One region of the Escherichia sp. HH091_1A genome, then DNA from elsewhere that is predicted to be linked to it. Evidence: predicted binding sites of a transcription regulator. Region 1 holds the regulator's gene; each other region holds the start of a gene.
What was found. The regulator PurR, encoded in region 1, represses purine synthesis genes. The targets are predictions, from matches to a motif close to CANGCAAACGTTTGCNTG.

Region 1 (5,062 bases):
TTCGCTTACCATGCCAACTCGGATGAAGCGTTAACACCGCATCCGGCAAGATAAATCGCACGTTGCCAGCAACTGTAACGCAGAAGGTTATCCTTCTGCGTTTTTGTTTAATTAGCTGTTGGCAACGCAAACTGCCTCAGGTTGTTTTCTGGCTGACATAAACACCAGCAATAATGCCAGTCCCGCGACAATCGCCCCCATCACCGGCACAAAACTGTATCCCAGCCCAGCGGAAATTACCGCACCACCAGCAGCTGCTCCCAGCGCATTTCCAAGATTAAAGGCACCAATATTGACTGATGAAGACAGACCAGGCGCTTCACTGGCGACACGCATCACGCGCATCTGTAACGGCGGTACGACCGCAAAGGTTGCTGCTCCCCACACCACCATGCTAATAGCTGCGCCAAACTCATTGCGGGCCAGGAACGGGATTGCCAGCATAATCACCATCAGCAGCAACAAAAAGCCTTTCAACGTGCCGTTAACTGAACGATCTGCCAGTTTGCCGCCGAGATAGTTCCCAATAGAGAACCCGACACCAATCAGCACCAGCATTGCCGTGACGAACACCGGTGTTGCGTGGGTAATACTTTGCAGTACCGGAGAGATATAGGTGTAGAGGGTAAACATGGCGCCAGCTCCCAGCACCGTCGTCAGCAATGCAGACAGCACCTGCGGACGCATTAATACCGCCAGCTCTTTTTTCACTTCAGGTCGCGCCCCTGCGCCACCTTTAGGTAATGAGAAGAACAGACTTACCATTGAAATCACGCCCAGCCCCGCCGTTGCCAGAAATGACATCCGCCAGCCGATGGTTTCACCCAACCAGGTCGCCGCCGGCACGCCACCGATATTTGCCAGGGTTAACCCCATAAACATAGTGGCAACTGCGCTGGCCTGTTTATGTTTTGGCACCACGCTTGCGGCCACGACTGAACCCAAACCAAAAAATGCTCCGTGATTCAGGCTGGTCAAAATGCGTGAAAGCATCAGGGTCATATAATCCGGCGCGATGGCGGAAAGTACGTTGCCGAGCGTGAAAATCGCCATCAGGAAAATCAACGCACTGCGGCGGGCACGATGAGAAAGTAGAAGCGTCATCAGCGGCGCGCCCACCATTACGCCAACTGCATAGGCACTGATTAACATTCCGGCAGCAGGAATCGAGACATCCACACCGCGCGCAATGACGGGCAACAAGCCCATTGGCGAGAACTCCGTTGTCCCGATACCAAACGCGCCAATCGCCAGCGCCAGCAACGGATAGTTAATTTTCATGCCTTATCTCCACCTCTTCGCGTCATTACGCGATATTCATTAAAGTGGCGAAAGCATGACAGCAATCACAAAAAAATGAAAATAACAAAAAGAGAAAACACTTTTGCCATTTTGCTAACAAACAGGAAGGAGATGCGAGGGAGAACGCGCTCCCTCGAGAGGAAATCAGTGCAGCGCGGCAGTCAAACCCACGGCCACGATCAAACCGAGGACGATAATCGTTGTTACCAGTGAAAATTTAAGGTCGGTGCTCATCAAGTTTTCTCCTTTTTTATTACCACACAAAAAGTGATATTACGCATTTTTACACACTGTGATGAAAAAATCTCCCGTCATTTATAATGATAAGTGTTTTTACCACTTCCCCTTTTCGTCAAGATCGGCCAAAATTCCACGCTTACACTATTTGCGTACTGGCCATTGACCCCTTCCTGACGCTCCGTGTCGTTTTTCCGGCGTACCGCAACACTTTTGTTGTGCGTAAGGTGTGTAAAGGCAAACGTTTACCTTGCGATTTTGCAGGAGCTGAAGTTAGGGTCTGGAGTGAAATGGAATGGCAACAATAAAAGATGTAGCGAAACGAGCAAACGTTTCCACTACAACTGTGTCACACGTAATCAACAAAACACGTTTCGTCGCTGAAGAAACGCGCAACGCCGTGTGGGCAGCGATTAAAGAATTACACTACTCCCCTAGCGCGGTGGCGCGTAGCCTGAAGGTTAACCACACCAAGTCTATCGGTTTGCTGGCGACCAGCAGCGAAGCGGCCTATTTTGCCGAGATCATTGAAGCGGTTGAAAAAAATTGCTTCCAGAAAGGTTACACCCTGATTCTGGGTAATGCGTGGAACAATCTTGAGAAACAGCGGGCTTATCTGTCGATGATGGCGCAAAAACGCGTCGATGGTCTGCTGGTGATGTGTTCTGAGTACCCAGAGCCGTTGCTGACGATGCTGGAAGAGTATCGCCATATCCCAATGGTGGTAATGGACTGGGGTGAAGCAAAAGCTGACTTCACCGATGCGGTCATTGATAACGCGTTCGAAGGCGGCTACATGGCCGGGCGTTATCTGATTGAACGCGGTCACCGCGAAATCGGCGTTATCCCCGGCCCGCTGGAACGTAACACTGGCGCAGGCCGCCTTGCCGGTTTTATGAAGGCAATGGAAGAAGCGATGATCAAAGTGCCGGAAAGCTGGATTGTACAGGGTGACTTTGAACCTGAATCCGGTTATCGCGCCATGCAGCAAATACTGTCGCAGCCGCATCGCCCTACTGCCGTCTTCTGTGGTGGCGATATCATGGCAATGGGCGCACTTTGTGCTGCTGATGAAATGGGTCTGCGCGTCCCGCAGGATGTTTCGCTGATCGGTTATGATAACGTGCGCAACGCCCGCTATTTTACGCCGGCGCTGACCACGATCCATCAGCCAAAAGATTCGCTGGGTGAAACAGCGTTCAACATGCTGTTGGATCGTATCGTCAACAAACGTGAAGAACCGCAGTCCATTGAAGTGCATCCGCGCTTGATTGAACGCCGCTCCGTGGCTGACGGCCCGTTCCGAGACTATCGTCGTTAATCACCCGTTGCGGGAGTCTCTTCCGGCTCCCGCAGCCACTCCTTATTCAGCGTCTCACTATCGCCGAGATACTCAAGCAACCAGGTTAACGCAGGCGACATATCATTTTGCTGCCATGTCAGACAACATGCCGAATCCGGAAAGGGGTTTTCCAGTTCTAATGCTACCCACTTCCCCTCATTAAGCCACGGTTTGGCGAAATGTGTTGGCACCATCCCTATGCATAATCCTGCCGAGATACAGGTTGCCGATGATTCCCAGTCAGGCACGACAAGTCTTTTTTGGTTATCCAGCAACCAGGTAATACGTTTAGGTAGCGTTCGTGAGGTGTCTTCGCGCACCAATGACGGCCAGTTGCGCAACGTATCATCGCTGAACGGGCCATCCATCAACGCCAGCGGGTGGTGGCTGGCAACAACGCAACTCCAGCTTAGCATCCCCATATCCCGGAAGGCATAACGACCGCCTACCGGAATCGCGCGTGTTGCGCCAATCGCCAGTTCCACGCGCCCGTCGGAAAGCGCATCCCAGACACCGTTGAACACTTCCTGAAAGACAAGAAGTTCGACATCATCAAAATGGCGATAAAAATCAACGATCATCTGCCGTGTACGTTCTGGCCTGACAATATTATCCACTGCGATAGCTAACTGACCGCGCCAGCCGTTCGCTATCTGCTGACATTGCTGCCGAGTGATCTGCATTTTTTTGACAACAGAGCGCCCTTCTTTGAGAAACCACGCCCCGGCAGCGGTCAGTTCCACATCACGGTGACGTCGTTCAAACAGAGGCACCGCCAGCCACTCTTCCAGCTGACGCACGGTATAGCTGACCGCAGAAGGAACGCGATGCAACTCCTGGGCTGCAGCGCTAAAACTACCATTACGCGCTACCGCATCAACAACTTCGAGTGAATATTCTGACCACATAGTCTGCCTGCAAAATTTTTGAAACCAGTCATCAAATATTACCGTTTCACAACACTAATTTCACTCCCTACACTTTGCGGCGGTGTTTAATTGAGAGATTTAGAGAATATACATGCAACCTGGGAAAAGATTTTTAGTCTGGCTGGCAGGTTTGAGCGTACTCGGTTTTCTGGCAACCGATATGTATCTGCCTGCTTTCGCCGCCATACAGGCCGACCTGCAAACGCCTGCGTCTGCTGTCAGTGCCAGCCTTAGTCTGTTCCTTGCCGGATTTGCCGCAGCCCAGCTTCTGTGGGGGCCGCTCTCCGACCGTTATGGTCGTAAACCGGTGTTATTCATCGGCCTGACAATTTTTGCGTTAGGTAGTCTGGGGATGCTGTGGGTTGAAAACGCCGCCACGCTGCTGGTATTGCGTTTTGTACAGGCTGTAGGTGTCTGCGCCGCGGCGGTTATCTGGCAAGCGTTAGTGACGGATTATTATCCTTCACAGAAAGTTAACCGTATTTTTGCGACCATCATGCCGCTGGTGGGTCTATCTCCGGCACTGGCTCCTCTGTTAGGAAGCTGGCTGCTGGTCCATTTTTCCTGGCAGGCGATATTCGCCACCCTGTTTGCCATTACCGTGGTGCTGATTCTGCCTATTTTCTGGCTCAAACCCACGACGAAGGCCCGTAACAATAGTCAGGATGGTCTGACCTTTACCGATCTGCTACGTTCTAAAACCTATCGCGGCAACGTGCTGGTATACGCGGCCTGTTCAGCCAGTTTTTTTGCATGGCTGACCGGTTCACCGTTCATCCTTAGCGAAATGGGTTACAGCCCGGCAGTGATTGGTTTAAGCTATGTCCCGCAAACTATCGCGTTTCTGATTGGTGGCTATGGCTGTCGCGCCGCACTACAAAAATGGCAAGGCAAGCAGTTATTACCGTGGTTGCTGGTGCTGTTTGCTGTCAGCGTCATTGCGACCTGGGCTGCGGGCTTCATTAGCCATGTGTCGCTGGCCGAAATCCTGATCCCATTCTGTGTGATGGCGATTGCCAACGGCGCGATCTACCCGATTGTTGTCGCCCAGGCACTGCGTCCTTTCCCACATGCAACTGGTCGCGCCGCAGCGTTGCAGAACACTCTACAACTGGGTCTGTGCTTCCTCGCAAGTCTGGTAGTGTCCTGGCTTATCAGTATCAGTACGCCATTGCTCACCACCACCAGCGTGATGTTATCAACAGTAGTGCTGGTCGCTCTCGGTTACATGATGCAACGCAGTGAAGAAGTG
Region 2 (5,062 bases), 1.4 Mb from region 1:
TATCAAAGTGGTTACCCAACTGCTTGCAGTTCATTGCCGAACATTCAATGTGCCAGCCTGGACGGCCTGCGCCCCACGGAGACGGCCAGCTCGGTTCGCCCTCTTTCGACATCTTCCACAGAACGAAGTCCATCGGGTTGCGTTTGTCGTCGACCACGTCAACGCGCGCGCCTGCCTGCAGCTGGTCGAGATCCTGACGCGACAGCACGCCATAAGTTGGATCGGTCGGTACGTCGAACATCACGTCGCCGTTGTCCGCCACATAAGCGTGACCTTTGGCGATCAGTTGTTCAGTGAGTTCAATAATTTCTGCGATATGGTGCGTCGCACGCGGTTCCATATCCGGGCGCAGAATATTCAAAGCATCAAAATCTTTGTGCATTTCGGCGATCATGCGATCCACCAGCGCTACAAAGCTTTCGCCATTTTCATTGGCACGCTTGATGATTTTGTCGTCGATATCGGTAATGTTGCGCACATACTTCAGCTTATAGCCGAGGAAACGCAAATAGCGTGCAACCACGTCAAAGGCAACAAAGGTACGCCCGTGACCGATATGACAGAGATCGTAAACGGTGATTCCACACACGTACATGCCGACTTCCCCGGCGTGAATAGGCTTAAATTCCTCTTTTTGGCGTGTCAGAGTATTGAAGATTTTTAGCATCGAAGATTCCGTTTAGACATGTGTGGGTAATTGAGTTGCGTATAATACCCATATTTCCCGCGCGAATCAGCATACATTGCGTGATGATCCGATCGTGCGGTTATGCTATAACACCACCCTATATATGACCCGAATCGGGTTGAAGCACCAATCAAACGGAACAGGATGCAAAAATGGTTACTTTCCACACCAATCACGGCGATATTGTCATCAAAACTTTTGACGATAAAGCACCTGAAACAGTTAAAAACTTCCTGGACTACTGCCGCGAAGGTTTTTACAACAACACCATTTTCCACCGTGTTATCAACGGCTTTATGATTCAGGGCGGCGGTTTTGAGCCAGGCATGAAGCAAAAAGCCACCAAAGAACCGATCAAAAACGAAGCCAACAACGGTCTGAAAAACACCCGCGGTACGCTGGCAATGGCCCGTACTCAGGCACCGCACTCTGCAACTGCACAGTTCTTCATCAACGTGGTTGATAACGACTTCCTGAACTTCTCTGGCGAAAGCCTGCAAGGTTGGGGTTACTGCGTGTTTGCTGAAGTGGTTGAAGGCATGGACGTGGTAGACAAAATCAAAGGTGTAGCAACCGGTCGTAGCGGTATGCACCAGGACGTGCCTAAAGAAGACGTTATCATTGAAAGCGTGACCGTTAGCGAGTAATCGTGGCGACACTCTTTATTGCAGATCTTCATCTCTGCGTGGAAGAACCGGCGATCACCGCCGGTTTTCTGCGTTTTTTAGCGGGGGAAGCCCGCAAGGCCGACGCGCTGTATATTCTTGGCGATCTGTTTGAAGCATGGATTGGCGATGACGATCCCAACCCACTCCATCGCCAGATGGCCGCAGCGATCAAAGCGGTATCCGATTCCGGCGTTCCCTGTTATTTCATTCATGGCAACCGTGATTTTCTGCTTGGCAAACGCTTTGCCCGTGAGAGTGGCATGACGTTATTGCCGGAAGAAAAAGTGCTCGAACTTTATGGTCGTCGGGTGTTGATTATGCATGGCGACACGCTGTGCACCGATGACATCGGTTATCAGGCTTTTCGCGCCAAAGTCCATAAGCCGTGGCTGCAAACGCTATTCCTCGCCCTGCCGTTGTTTGTGCGCAAACGCATTGCCGCGCGAATGCGAGCGAACAGCAAAGAAGCCAACAGCAGTAAATCGTTGGCGATCATGGACGTTAACCAAAACGCGGTGGTCAGTGCGATGGAAAAACATCAGGTGCAATGGTTGATTCACGGGCATACCCATCGCCCGGCGGTGCATGAACTGATCGCCAATCAGCAACCTGCTTTCCGCGTGGTACTGGGTGCCTGGCATACGGAAGGTTCGATGGTGAAAGTCACGGCGGATGACGTTGAGTTGATCCATTTTCCATTTTAAAAAACGCGCAACTTTGCTGATTTCATAGCCGCGCAACCGTTTTCCTTGCTCTCTTTCCGTGCTATTCTCTGTGCCCTCTAAAGCCGAGAGTTGTGCACCACAGGAGTTTTAAGACGCATGTCTTCCCGCAATAATCCGGCGCGTGTCGCCATCGTGATGGGGTCCAAAAGCGACTGGGCTACCATGCAGTTCGCCGCCGAAATCTTCGAAATCCTGAATGTCCCGCACCACGTTGAAGTGGTTTCTGCTCACCGCACCCCCGATAAACTGTTCAGCTTCGCCGAAAGTGCCGAAGAGAACGGTTATCAGGTGATTATTGCGGGCGCAGGCGGCGCAGCGCACCTGCCGGGCATGATTGCCGCCAAAACGCTGGTGCCAGTGCTGGGTGTGCCAGTACAGAGCGCCGCACTGAGCGGTGTCGATAGCCTCTACTCCATCGTACAAATGCCGCGCGGCATTCCGGTGGGTACGCTGGCGATAGGTAAAGCTGGCGCGGCAAACGCGGCGTTACTGGCAGCACAAATTCTTGCAACTCATGATAAAGAACTGCACCAGCGTTTGAATGACTGGCGCAAAGCCCAGACTGATGAAGTGCTGGAAAACCCGGACCCGCGAGGTGCGGCATGAAACAGGTTTGCGTCCTCGGTAACGGGCAGTTAGGACGTATGTTGCGCCAGGCAGGCGAACCGTTAGGCATTGCTGTCTGGCCGGTCGGGCTGGACGCTGAACCGGCGGCGGTGCCCTTTCAACAAAGCGTGATTACCGCTGAGATCGAACGCTGGCCGGAAACCGCATTAACGCGCGAGTTGGCACGCCATCCAGCCTTTGTGAACCGCGATGTGTTCCCAATTATTGCCGACCGTCTGACTCAGAAGCAGCTTTTCGACAAGCTTCACCTGCCGACTGCACCGTGGCAGTTACTTGCCGATCGCAGTGAGTGGCCTGCGGTGTTTGATCGTTTAGGTGAACTGGCGATTGTTAAGCGTCGCACTGGTGGCTATGACGGTCGCGGTCAATGGCGTTTACACGCCGATGAAACCGCACAGTTACCGACTGAATGCTACGGCGAATGTATTGTCGAGCAGGGCATTAACTTCACTGGTGAAGTATCGCTGGTTGGCGCGCGCGGCTTTGATGGCAGCACTGTGTTTTATCCGCTGACGCATAACCTGCATCAGGATGGTATTTTGCGCACCAGCGTCGCTTTCCCGCAGGCCAACGCACAGCAGCAGGCGCAGGCCGAAGAGATGCTGTCGGCGATTATGCAGGAGCTGGGCTATGTGGGCGTGATGGCGATGGAGTGTTTTGTCACGCCGCAAGGTCTGCTGATCAACGAACTGGCTCCGCGTGTACATAACAGTGGTCACTGGACGCAAAACGGTGCCAGCATCAGCCAGTTTGAGCTGCATCTGCGGGCAATTACCGATCTGCCGTTACCGCAACCGGTGGTCAATAGCCCGTCGGTGATGATCAACCTGATTGGTAGCGATGTGAATTATGACTGGCTGAAACTGCCGCTGGTGCATCTGCACTGGTACGACAAAGAAGTGCGTCCGGGCCGTAAAGTGGGGCATCTGAATTTGACCGACAGCGACACATCGCGTCTGACCGCGACGCTGGAAGCATTAATCCCGCTGCTGCCGCCAGAGTATGCCAGCGGCGTGATGTGGGCGCAGAGTAAGTTCAGTTAACCTGGTACTCATATTCCTGCCGGATGCGGCGTGAACGCCTTATCCGGCCTACTAATCCGGTACCCATTGTAGGCCTGATAAGACGCGTCAAGCGTCGCATCAGGCATGGTGCGCCGATTACCGGATGCGGCGTGAACGCCTTATCCGACTACCAATCCGGTACCCATTGTAGGCCTGATAAGACGCGTCAAGCGTCGCATCAGGCATGGTGTGCCATATGCTGGATGCTCCCATCACGACAGCGAAATACAGGTCCCCGCTTCGCCCGCCAGCGTCTCTTCAATCCGCGATAACGCCCCAATCCACGCAGGTTTACCACGGCTTCTGACATAGCCACTTACCGCCGTCACCTTCGGTCCCATCGCCCCATCGGCTTTGGCAAATGGCGCTAACTCATCCGGTGTGGCATGGCGAATGGCGCGTTGCTGCGGCGTTCCCCAGTTTTCATAAACCGCGTCAGCATCGGTGAGGATCACCAGTCCATCGGCATTAATCTGCTCGGCAAGCAGCGCCGCGGCGAGATCTTTATCAATCACCGCTTCACTCCCTGCTCCGTCATCCGTCACCGGAACACCGCCGCCGCCACTGCAAATCACCACATGCCCCTCTTTGAGCAACAACTCGATGGCTTCACTGTCGAGAATTTTACGCGGTTGCGGAGATGCCACCACCCGGCGTAAATATTTACCATCACGTTTCATCTGCCAGCCATAAGCCGCTTCCAGTACCTCTTGTTCTTCTGGCTGATAAACCGGACCGATAAACTTCTCTGGCTGCAAAAACGCCGGATCATCAGGCGAAACTTCAATGCGCGTCAGCACCGTCGTGACAGGCGGCATCTGCGGCTGTGCGCTCAAGCTCTGCGCCAGCATATAGCCAATCATGCCCTGGCTTTCCGCCACCAGCACATCCAGCGGATACGGTTCTACCTCTTTCCACGCCAGATTCTGTAACGCCAGCAGCCCCACCTGCGGCCCGTTGCCGTGAACAATCGCCAGCCGATAAGTACGCGCCAGGCGCGCCAGCGCGGGAACAGCACTGGCAATATTGCGATATTGATTTTCTGCCGTCAGCGCCTCACCGCGCTGGAGTAAGGCATTGCCCCCAAGAGCTACAACCAGTGTTTTCATGGTGTTCCTTGTAATAATTGTTGACCAAGCCAGAACCCCAGCAGCGTATCTGCCCCTGACGTATGCCCCAGCGCCAGCAGCGAATCAATCGCAACAGCGGTACGTTTCGGGCAACTCAGAGCATGAACAAAGTGCAGGAGTGGCGAGGCGAAATAGCCGTGCGCGGCGTAACGTAAATAAT
Region 3 (5,062 bases), 2.6 Mb from region 1:
CGTAAGTCATCTTTAACGATATTAAGGTCGGCGACTTTCACTCACAAACCAGCAAGTGGCGTCCCCTAGGGGATTCGAACCCCTGTTACCGCCGTGAAAGGGCGGTGTCCTGGGCCTCTAGACGAAGGGGACACGAAAATTGCTTATCACGCGCTGCGTGATATTTTCGTGTAGGGTGAGCTTTCATTAATAGAAAGCGAACGGCCTTATTCTCTTCAGCCTCACTCCCAACGCGTAAACGCCTTGCTATTCACTTTTCATCAGACAATCTGTGTGAGCACTGCAAAGTACAGTTCTTTAAGGTAAGGAGGTGATCCAACCGCAGGTTCCCCTACGGTTACCTTGTTACGACTTCACCCCAGTCATGAATCACAAAGTGGTAAGCGCCCTCCCGAAGGTTAAGCTACCTACTTCTTTTGCAACCCACTCCCATGGTGTGACGGGCGGTGTGTACAAGGCCCGGGAACGTATTCACCGTGGCATTCTGATCCACGATTACTAGCGATTCCGACTTCATGGAGTCGAGTTGCAGACTCCAATCCGGACTACGACGCACTTTATGAGGTCCGCTTGCTCTCGCGAGGTCGCTTCTCTTTGTATGCGCCATTGTAGCACGTGTGTAGCCCTGGTCGTAAGGGCCATGATGACTTGACGTCATCCCCACCTTCCTCCAGTTTATCACTGGCAGTCTCCTTTGAGTTCCCGGCCGGACCGCTGGCAACAAAGGATAAGGGTTGCGCTCGTTGCGGGACTTAACCCAACATTTCACAACACGAGCTGACGACAGCCATGCAGCACCTGTCTCACGGTTCCCGAAGGCACATTCTCATCTCTGAAAACTTCCGTGGATGTCAAGACCAGGTAAGGTTCTTCGCGTTGCATCGAATTAAACCACATGCTCCACCGCTTGTGCGGGCCCCCGTCAATTCATTTGAGTTTTAACCTTGCGGCCGTACTCCCCAGGCGGTCGACTTAACGCGTTAGCTCCGGAAGCCACGCCTCAAGGGCACAACCTCCAAGTCGACATCGTTTACGGCGTGGACTACCAGGGTATCTAATCCTGTTTGCTCCCCACGCTTTCGCACCTGAGCGTCAGTCTTCGTCCAGGGGGCCGCCTTCGCCACCGGTATTCCTCCAGATCTCTACGCATTTCACCGCTACACCTGGAATTCTACCCCCCTCTACGAGACTCAAGCTTGCCAGTATCAGATGCAGTTCCCAGGTTGAGCCCGGGGATTTCACATCTGACTTAACAAACCGCCTGCGTGCGCTTTACGCCCAGTAATTCCGATTAACGCTTGCACCCTCCGTATTACCGCGGCTGCTGGCACGGAGTTAGCCGGTGCTTCTTCTGCGGGTAACGTCAATGAGCAAAGGTATTAACTTTACTCCCTTCCTCCCCGCTGAAAGTACTTTACAACCCGAAGGCCTTCTTCATACACGCGGCATGGCTGCATCAGGCTTGCGCCCATTGTGCAATATTCCCCACTGCTGCCTCCCGTAGGAGTCTGGACCGTGTCTCAGTTCCAGTGTGGCTGGTCATCCTCTCAGACCAGCTAGGGATCGTCGCCTAGGTGAGCCGTTACCCCACCTACTAGCTAATCCCATCTGGGCACATCCGATGGCAAGAGGCCCGAAGGTCCCCCTCTTTGGTCTTGCGACGTTATGCGGTATTAGCTACCGTTTCCAGTAGTTATCCCCCTCCATCAGGCAGTTTCCCAGACATTACTCACCCGTCCGCCACTCGTCAGCAAAGCAGCAAGCTGCTTCCTGTTACCGTTCGACTTGCATGTGTTAGGCCTGCCGCCAGCGTTCAATCTGAGCCATGATCAAACTCTTCAATTTAAAAGTTTGATGCTCAAAGAATTAAACTTCGTAATGAATTACGTGTTCACTCTTGAGACTTGGTATTCATTTTTCGTCTTGCGACGTTAAGAATCCGTATCTTCGAGTGCCCACACAGATTGTCTGATAAATTGTTAAAGAGCAGTTGCGACGCGGCTTTCAGCTCACTGTCGCGAGGTGGCGTATATTACGCTTTCCTCTTTCAGAGTCAACCCTGAATTTCAGGATTTTTCTCTTCAACCGAACCGGCTGTTTGTGTGAAGTGATTCACATCCGCCGTGTCGATGGAGGCGCATTATAGGGAGTTCTCCGCAGGCCGCAATAGAAAAATTGCAGAAAAATGACTGACTGCTGCATTCCCCAGCAAAACCCCGCTTTATACCTTTTTATGCACAGAGTTATCCACAATCATCAATGTAATTTCTGTATTTTTCCCACGGTAAACACTGTCAAAATTGTGATCACCATTGAAAGAGAAAAATTCGCGAGCGTTGCGCAAACGTTTTCGTTACAATGCGGGCGAAAAATAAGGATGCCCCGTTAGGGGCGTTAGCTGAGTTTTTCGCGAAAAATTCAGCTAACGCTCTCTGTAATAGTCAAATCCAGGGGATTTACCATGCAACAACGTCGTCCAGTCCGCCGCGCTCTGCTCAGTGTTTCTGACAAAGCCGGTATCGTCGAATTCGCCCAGGCACTTTCCGCACGCGGTGTGGAGCTGCTGTCTACAGGGGGCACTGCCCGTCTGTTAGCAGAAAAGGGTCTGCCGGTAACCGAAGTTTCCGATTACACCGGTTTCCCGGAGATGATGGATGGACGCGTGAAGACCCTGCATCCAAAAGTGCATGGTGGCATTCTGGGCCGTCGCGGCCAGGACGATGCCATTATGGAAGAACATCAGATCCAACCTATCGATATGGTAGTTGTTAACCTCTATCCGTTCGCCCAGACCGTTGCCCGTGAAGGCTGCTCGCTGGAAGATGCGGTTGAGAACATCGATATCGGTGGTCCAACGATGGTGCGCTCCGCCGCCAAGAACCATAAAGATGTCGCAATCGTGGTGAAGAGCAGCGACTACGACGCCATTATTAAAGAGATGGATGCCAACGAAGCATCGCTGACGCTTGCAACCCGTTTCGATCTCGCTATCAAAGCCTTTGAACATACCGCCGCCTACGACAGCATGATTGCCAACTACTTCGGCAGCATGGTCCCAGCCTATCACGGTGAAAGCAAAGAAGCCGCCGGTCGCTTCCCGCGTACGCTGAACCTGAACTTCATTAAGAAGCAGGATATGCGCTACGGCGAGAACAGCCACCAGCAGGCTGCCTTCTATATAGAAGAGAATGTGAAAGAAGCCTCCGTTGCCACCGCAACCCAGGTTCAGGGTAAAGCCCTCTCTTATAACAACATCGCCGATACCGATGCGGCGCTGGAGTGCGTGAAAGAGTTCGCCGAGCCGGCATGTGTGATTGTGAAGCACGCCAACCCTTGCGGTGTGGCTATCGGCAATTCCATTCTTGATGCTTACGATCGCGCGTATAAAACCGACCCCACCTCGGCGTTCGGCGGCATTATCGCCTTTAACCGCGAGCTGGATGCTGAAACCGCACAGGCCATCATTTCTCGTCAGTTTGTTGAAGTGATTATTGCGCCGTCCGCCAGCGAAGAAGCGTTGAAAATCACCGCCGCTAAACAGAACGTACGTGTCCTGACATGTGGTCAGTGGGCCGAGCGTGTTCCAGGCCTTGATTTCAAACGCGTGAACGGCGGTCTGCTGGTTCAGGATCGTGACCTGGGGATGGTTGGTGCAGAAGAACTGCGCGTCGTCACCAAACGTCAGCCGACCGAACAGGAGCTGCGTGATGCGCTGTTCTGCTGGAAGGTGGCGAAGTTCGTGAAATCTAACGCCATTGTCTACGCCAAAAACAATATGACCATCGGTATTGGCGCAGGCCAGATGAGCCGCGTGTACTCCGCGAAAATCGCCGGTATTAAAGCTGCCGATGAAGGCCTGGAAGTGAAAGGTTCGTCAATGGCTTCTGACGCATTCTTCCCGTTCCGCGACGGTATTGATGCCGCGGCCGCTGCGGGCGTGACCTGCGTAATCCAGCCTGGCGGTTCTATCCGTGATGACGAAGTGATTGCCGCCGCCGACGAGCACGGTATTGCGATGCTCTTCACCGACATGCGCCACTTCCGCCATTAATGGAGCGACAGATGAAAGTATTAGTGATTGGTAATGGCGGGCGCGAGCACGCGCTGGCCTGGAAAGCGGCCCAGTCGCCGCTGGTTGAGACTGTTTTTGTTGCTCCGGGTAACGCAGGCACTGCACTGGAACCCGCGCTGCAAAACGTCGCTATCGGCGTGACCGATATCCCGGCACTGCTAGATTTCGCGCAAAATGAAAAGGTAGATTTAACCATCGTCGGCCCGGAAGCGCCGCTGGTGAAAGGCGTGGTCGATACCTTCCGCGCCGCCGGGCTGAAAATCTTCGGACCAACCGCAGGCGCCGCACAACTGGAAGGCTCGAAAGCGTTTACCAAGGATTTCCTGGCCCGCCATAAGATCCCTACGGCGGAATACCAGAACTTCACCGAGGTAGAACCTGCACTGGCGTATCTGCGTGAGAAAGGCGCGCCAATCGTCATTAAAGCGGACGGTCTGGCTGCCGGGAAAGGCGTTATCGTAGCGATGACGCTGGAAGAAGCCGAAGCGGCCGTTCACGACATGCTGGCAGGCAACGCTTTTGGCGACGCGGGTCATCGTATTGTTATCGAAGAGTTCCTCGACGGCGAAGAAGCGAGCTTTATCGTGATGGTGGACGGTGAGCATGTGCTGCCAATGGCCACCAGCCAGGATCACAAACGCGTAGGCGATAAAGATACCGGGCCGAACACGGGCGGTATGGGCGCTTACTCCCCTGCGCCAGTGGTGACCGATGAAGTTCATCTGCGCACGATGGAACGTATCATCTGGCCAACCGTGAAAGGTATGGCGGCGGAAGGCAACACCTACACCGGTTTTCTCTATGCGGGCCTGATGATCGACAAACAGGGTAATCCGAAGGTTATCGAATTTAACTGCCGCTTTGGCGATCCGGAAACCCAGCCGATTATGCTACGCATGAAGTCCGATCTGGTTGAGCTTTGCCTGGCGGCCTGTGAAGGTACGCTTGACGAGAAAACGTCCGAGTGGGATGAACGCGCTTCTCTCGGCG

Region 2: a site for PurR is predicted at 2,090-2,107, ahead of purE (5-(carboxyamino)imidazole ribonucleotide mutase). Genes of this name have one in related genera too.
Region 3: a site for PurR is predicted at 2,338-2,355, ahead of purH (bifunctional phosphoribosylaminoimidazolecarboxamide formyltransferase/IMP cyclohydrolase). Genes of this name have one in related genera too.

What each region holds. Positions count from the first base shown of each region.
Region 1 covers NZ_AP025747.1:2,042,803-2,047,864, forward strand. Annotated here, with positions in the region: gene QUF14_RS10150 (MFS transporter) at 112-1,281, opposite strand; gene cydH (cytochrome bd-I accessory subunit CydH) at 1,447-1,536, opposite strand; gene purR (HTH-type transcriptional repressor PurR) at 1,835-2,860, shown strand; gene punR (DNA-binding transcriptional activator PunR) at 2,857-3,789, opposite strand; gene punC (purine nucleoside transporter PunC) at 3,902-5,062, shown strand, end outside.
Region 2 covers NZ_AP025747.1:666,682-671,743, reverse strand. Annotated here, with positions in the region: gene cysS (cysteine--tRNA ligase) at 1-667, opposite strand, end outside; gene ppiB (peptidylprolyl isomerase B) at 841-1,335, shown strand; gene lpxH (UDP-2,3-diacylglucosamine diphosphatase) at 1,338-2,060, shown strand; gene purE (5-(carboxyamino)imidazole ribonucleotide mutase) at 2,178-2,687, shown strand; gene purK (5-(carboxyamino)imidazole ribonucleotide synthase) at 2,684-3,751, shown strand; gene QUF14_RS03010 (carbamate kinase) at 3,985-4,881, opposite strand; gene QUF14_RS03005 (oxamate carbamoyltransferase subunit AllH family protein) at 4,878-5,062, opposite strand, start outside.
Region 3 covers NZ_AP025747.1:4,902,296-4,907,357, reverse strand. Annotated here, with positions in the region: tRNA gene QUF14_RS24330 (tRNA-Glu) at 57-132, opposite strand; rRNA gene QUF14_RS24325 (16S ribosomal RNA) at 304-1,845, opposite strand; gene purH (bifunctional phosphoribosylaminoimidazolecarboxamide formyltransferase/IMP cyclohydrolase) at 2,462-4,051, shown strand; gene purD (phosphoribosylamine--glycine ligase) at 4,063-5,062, shown strand, end outside.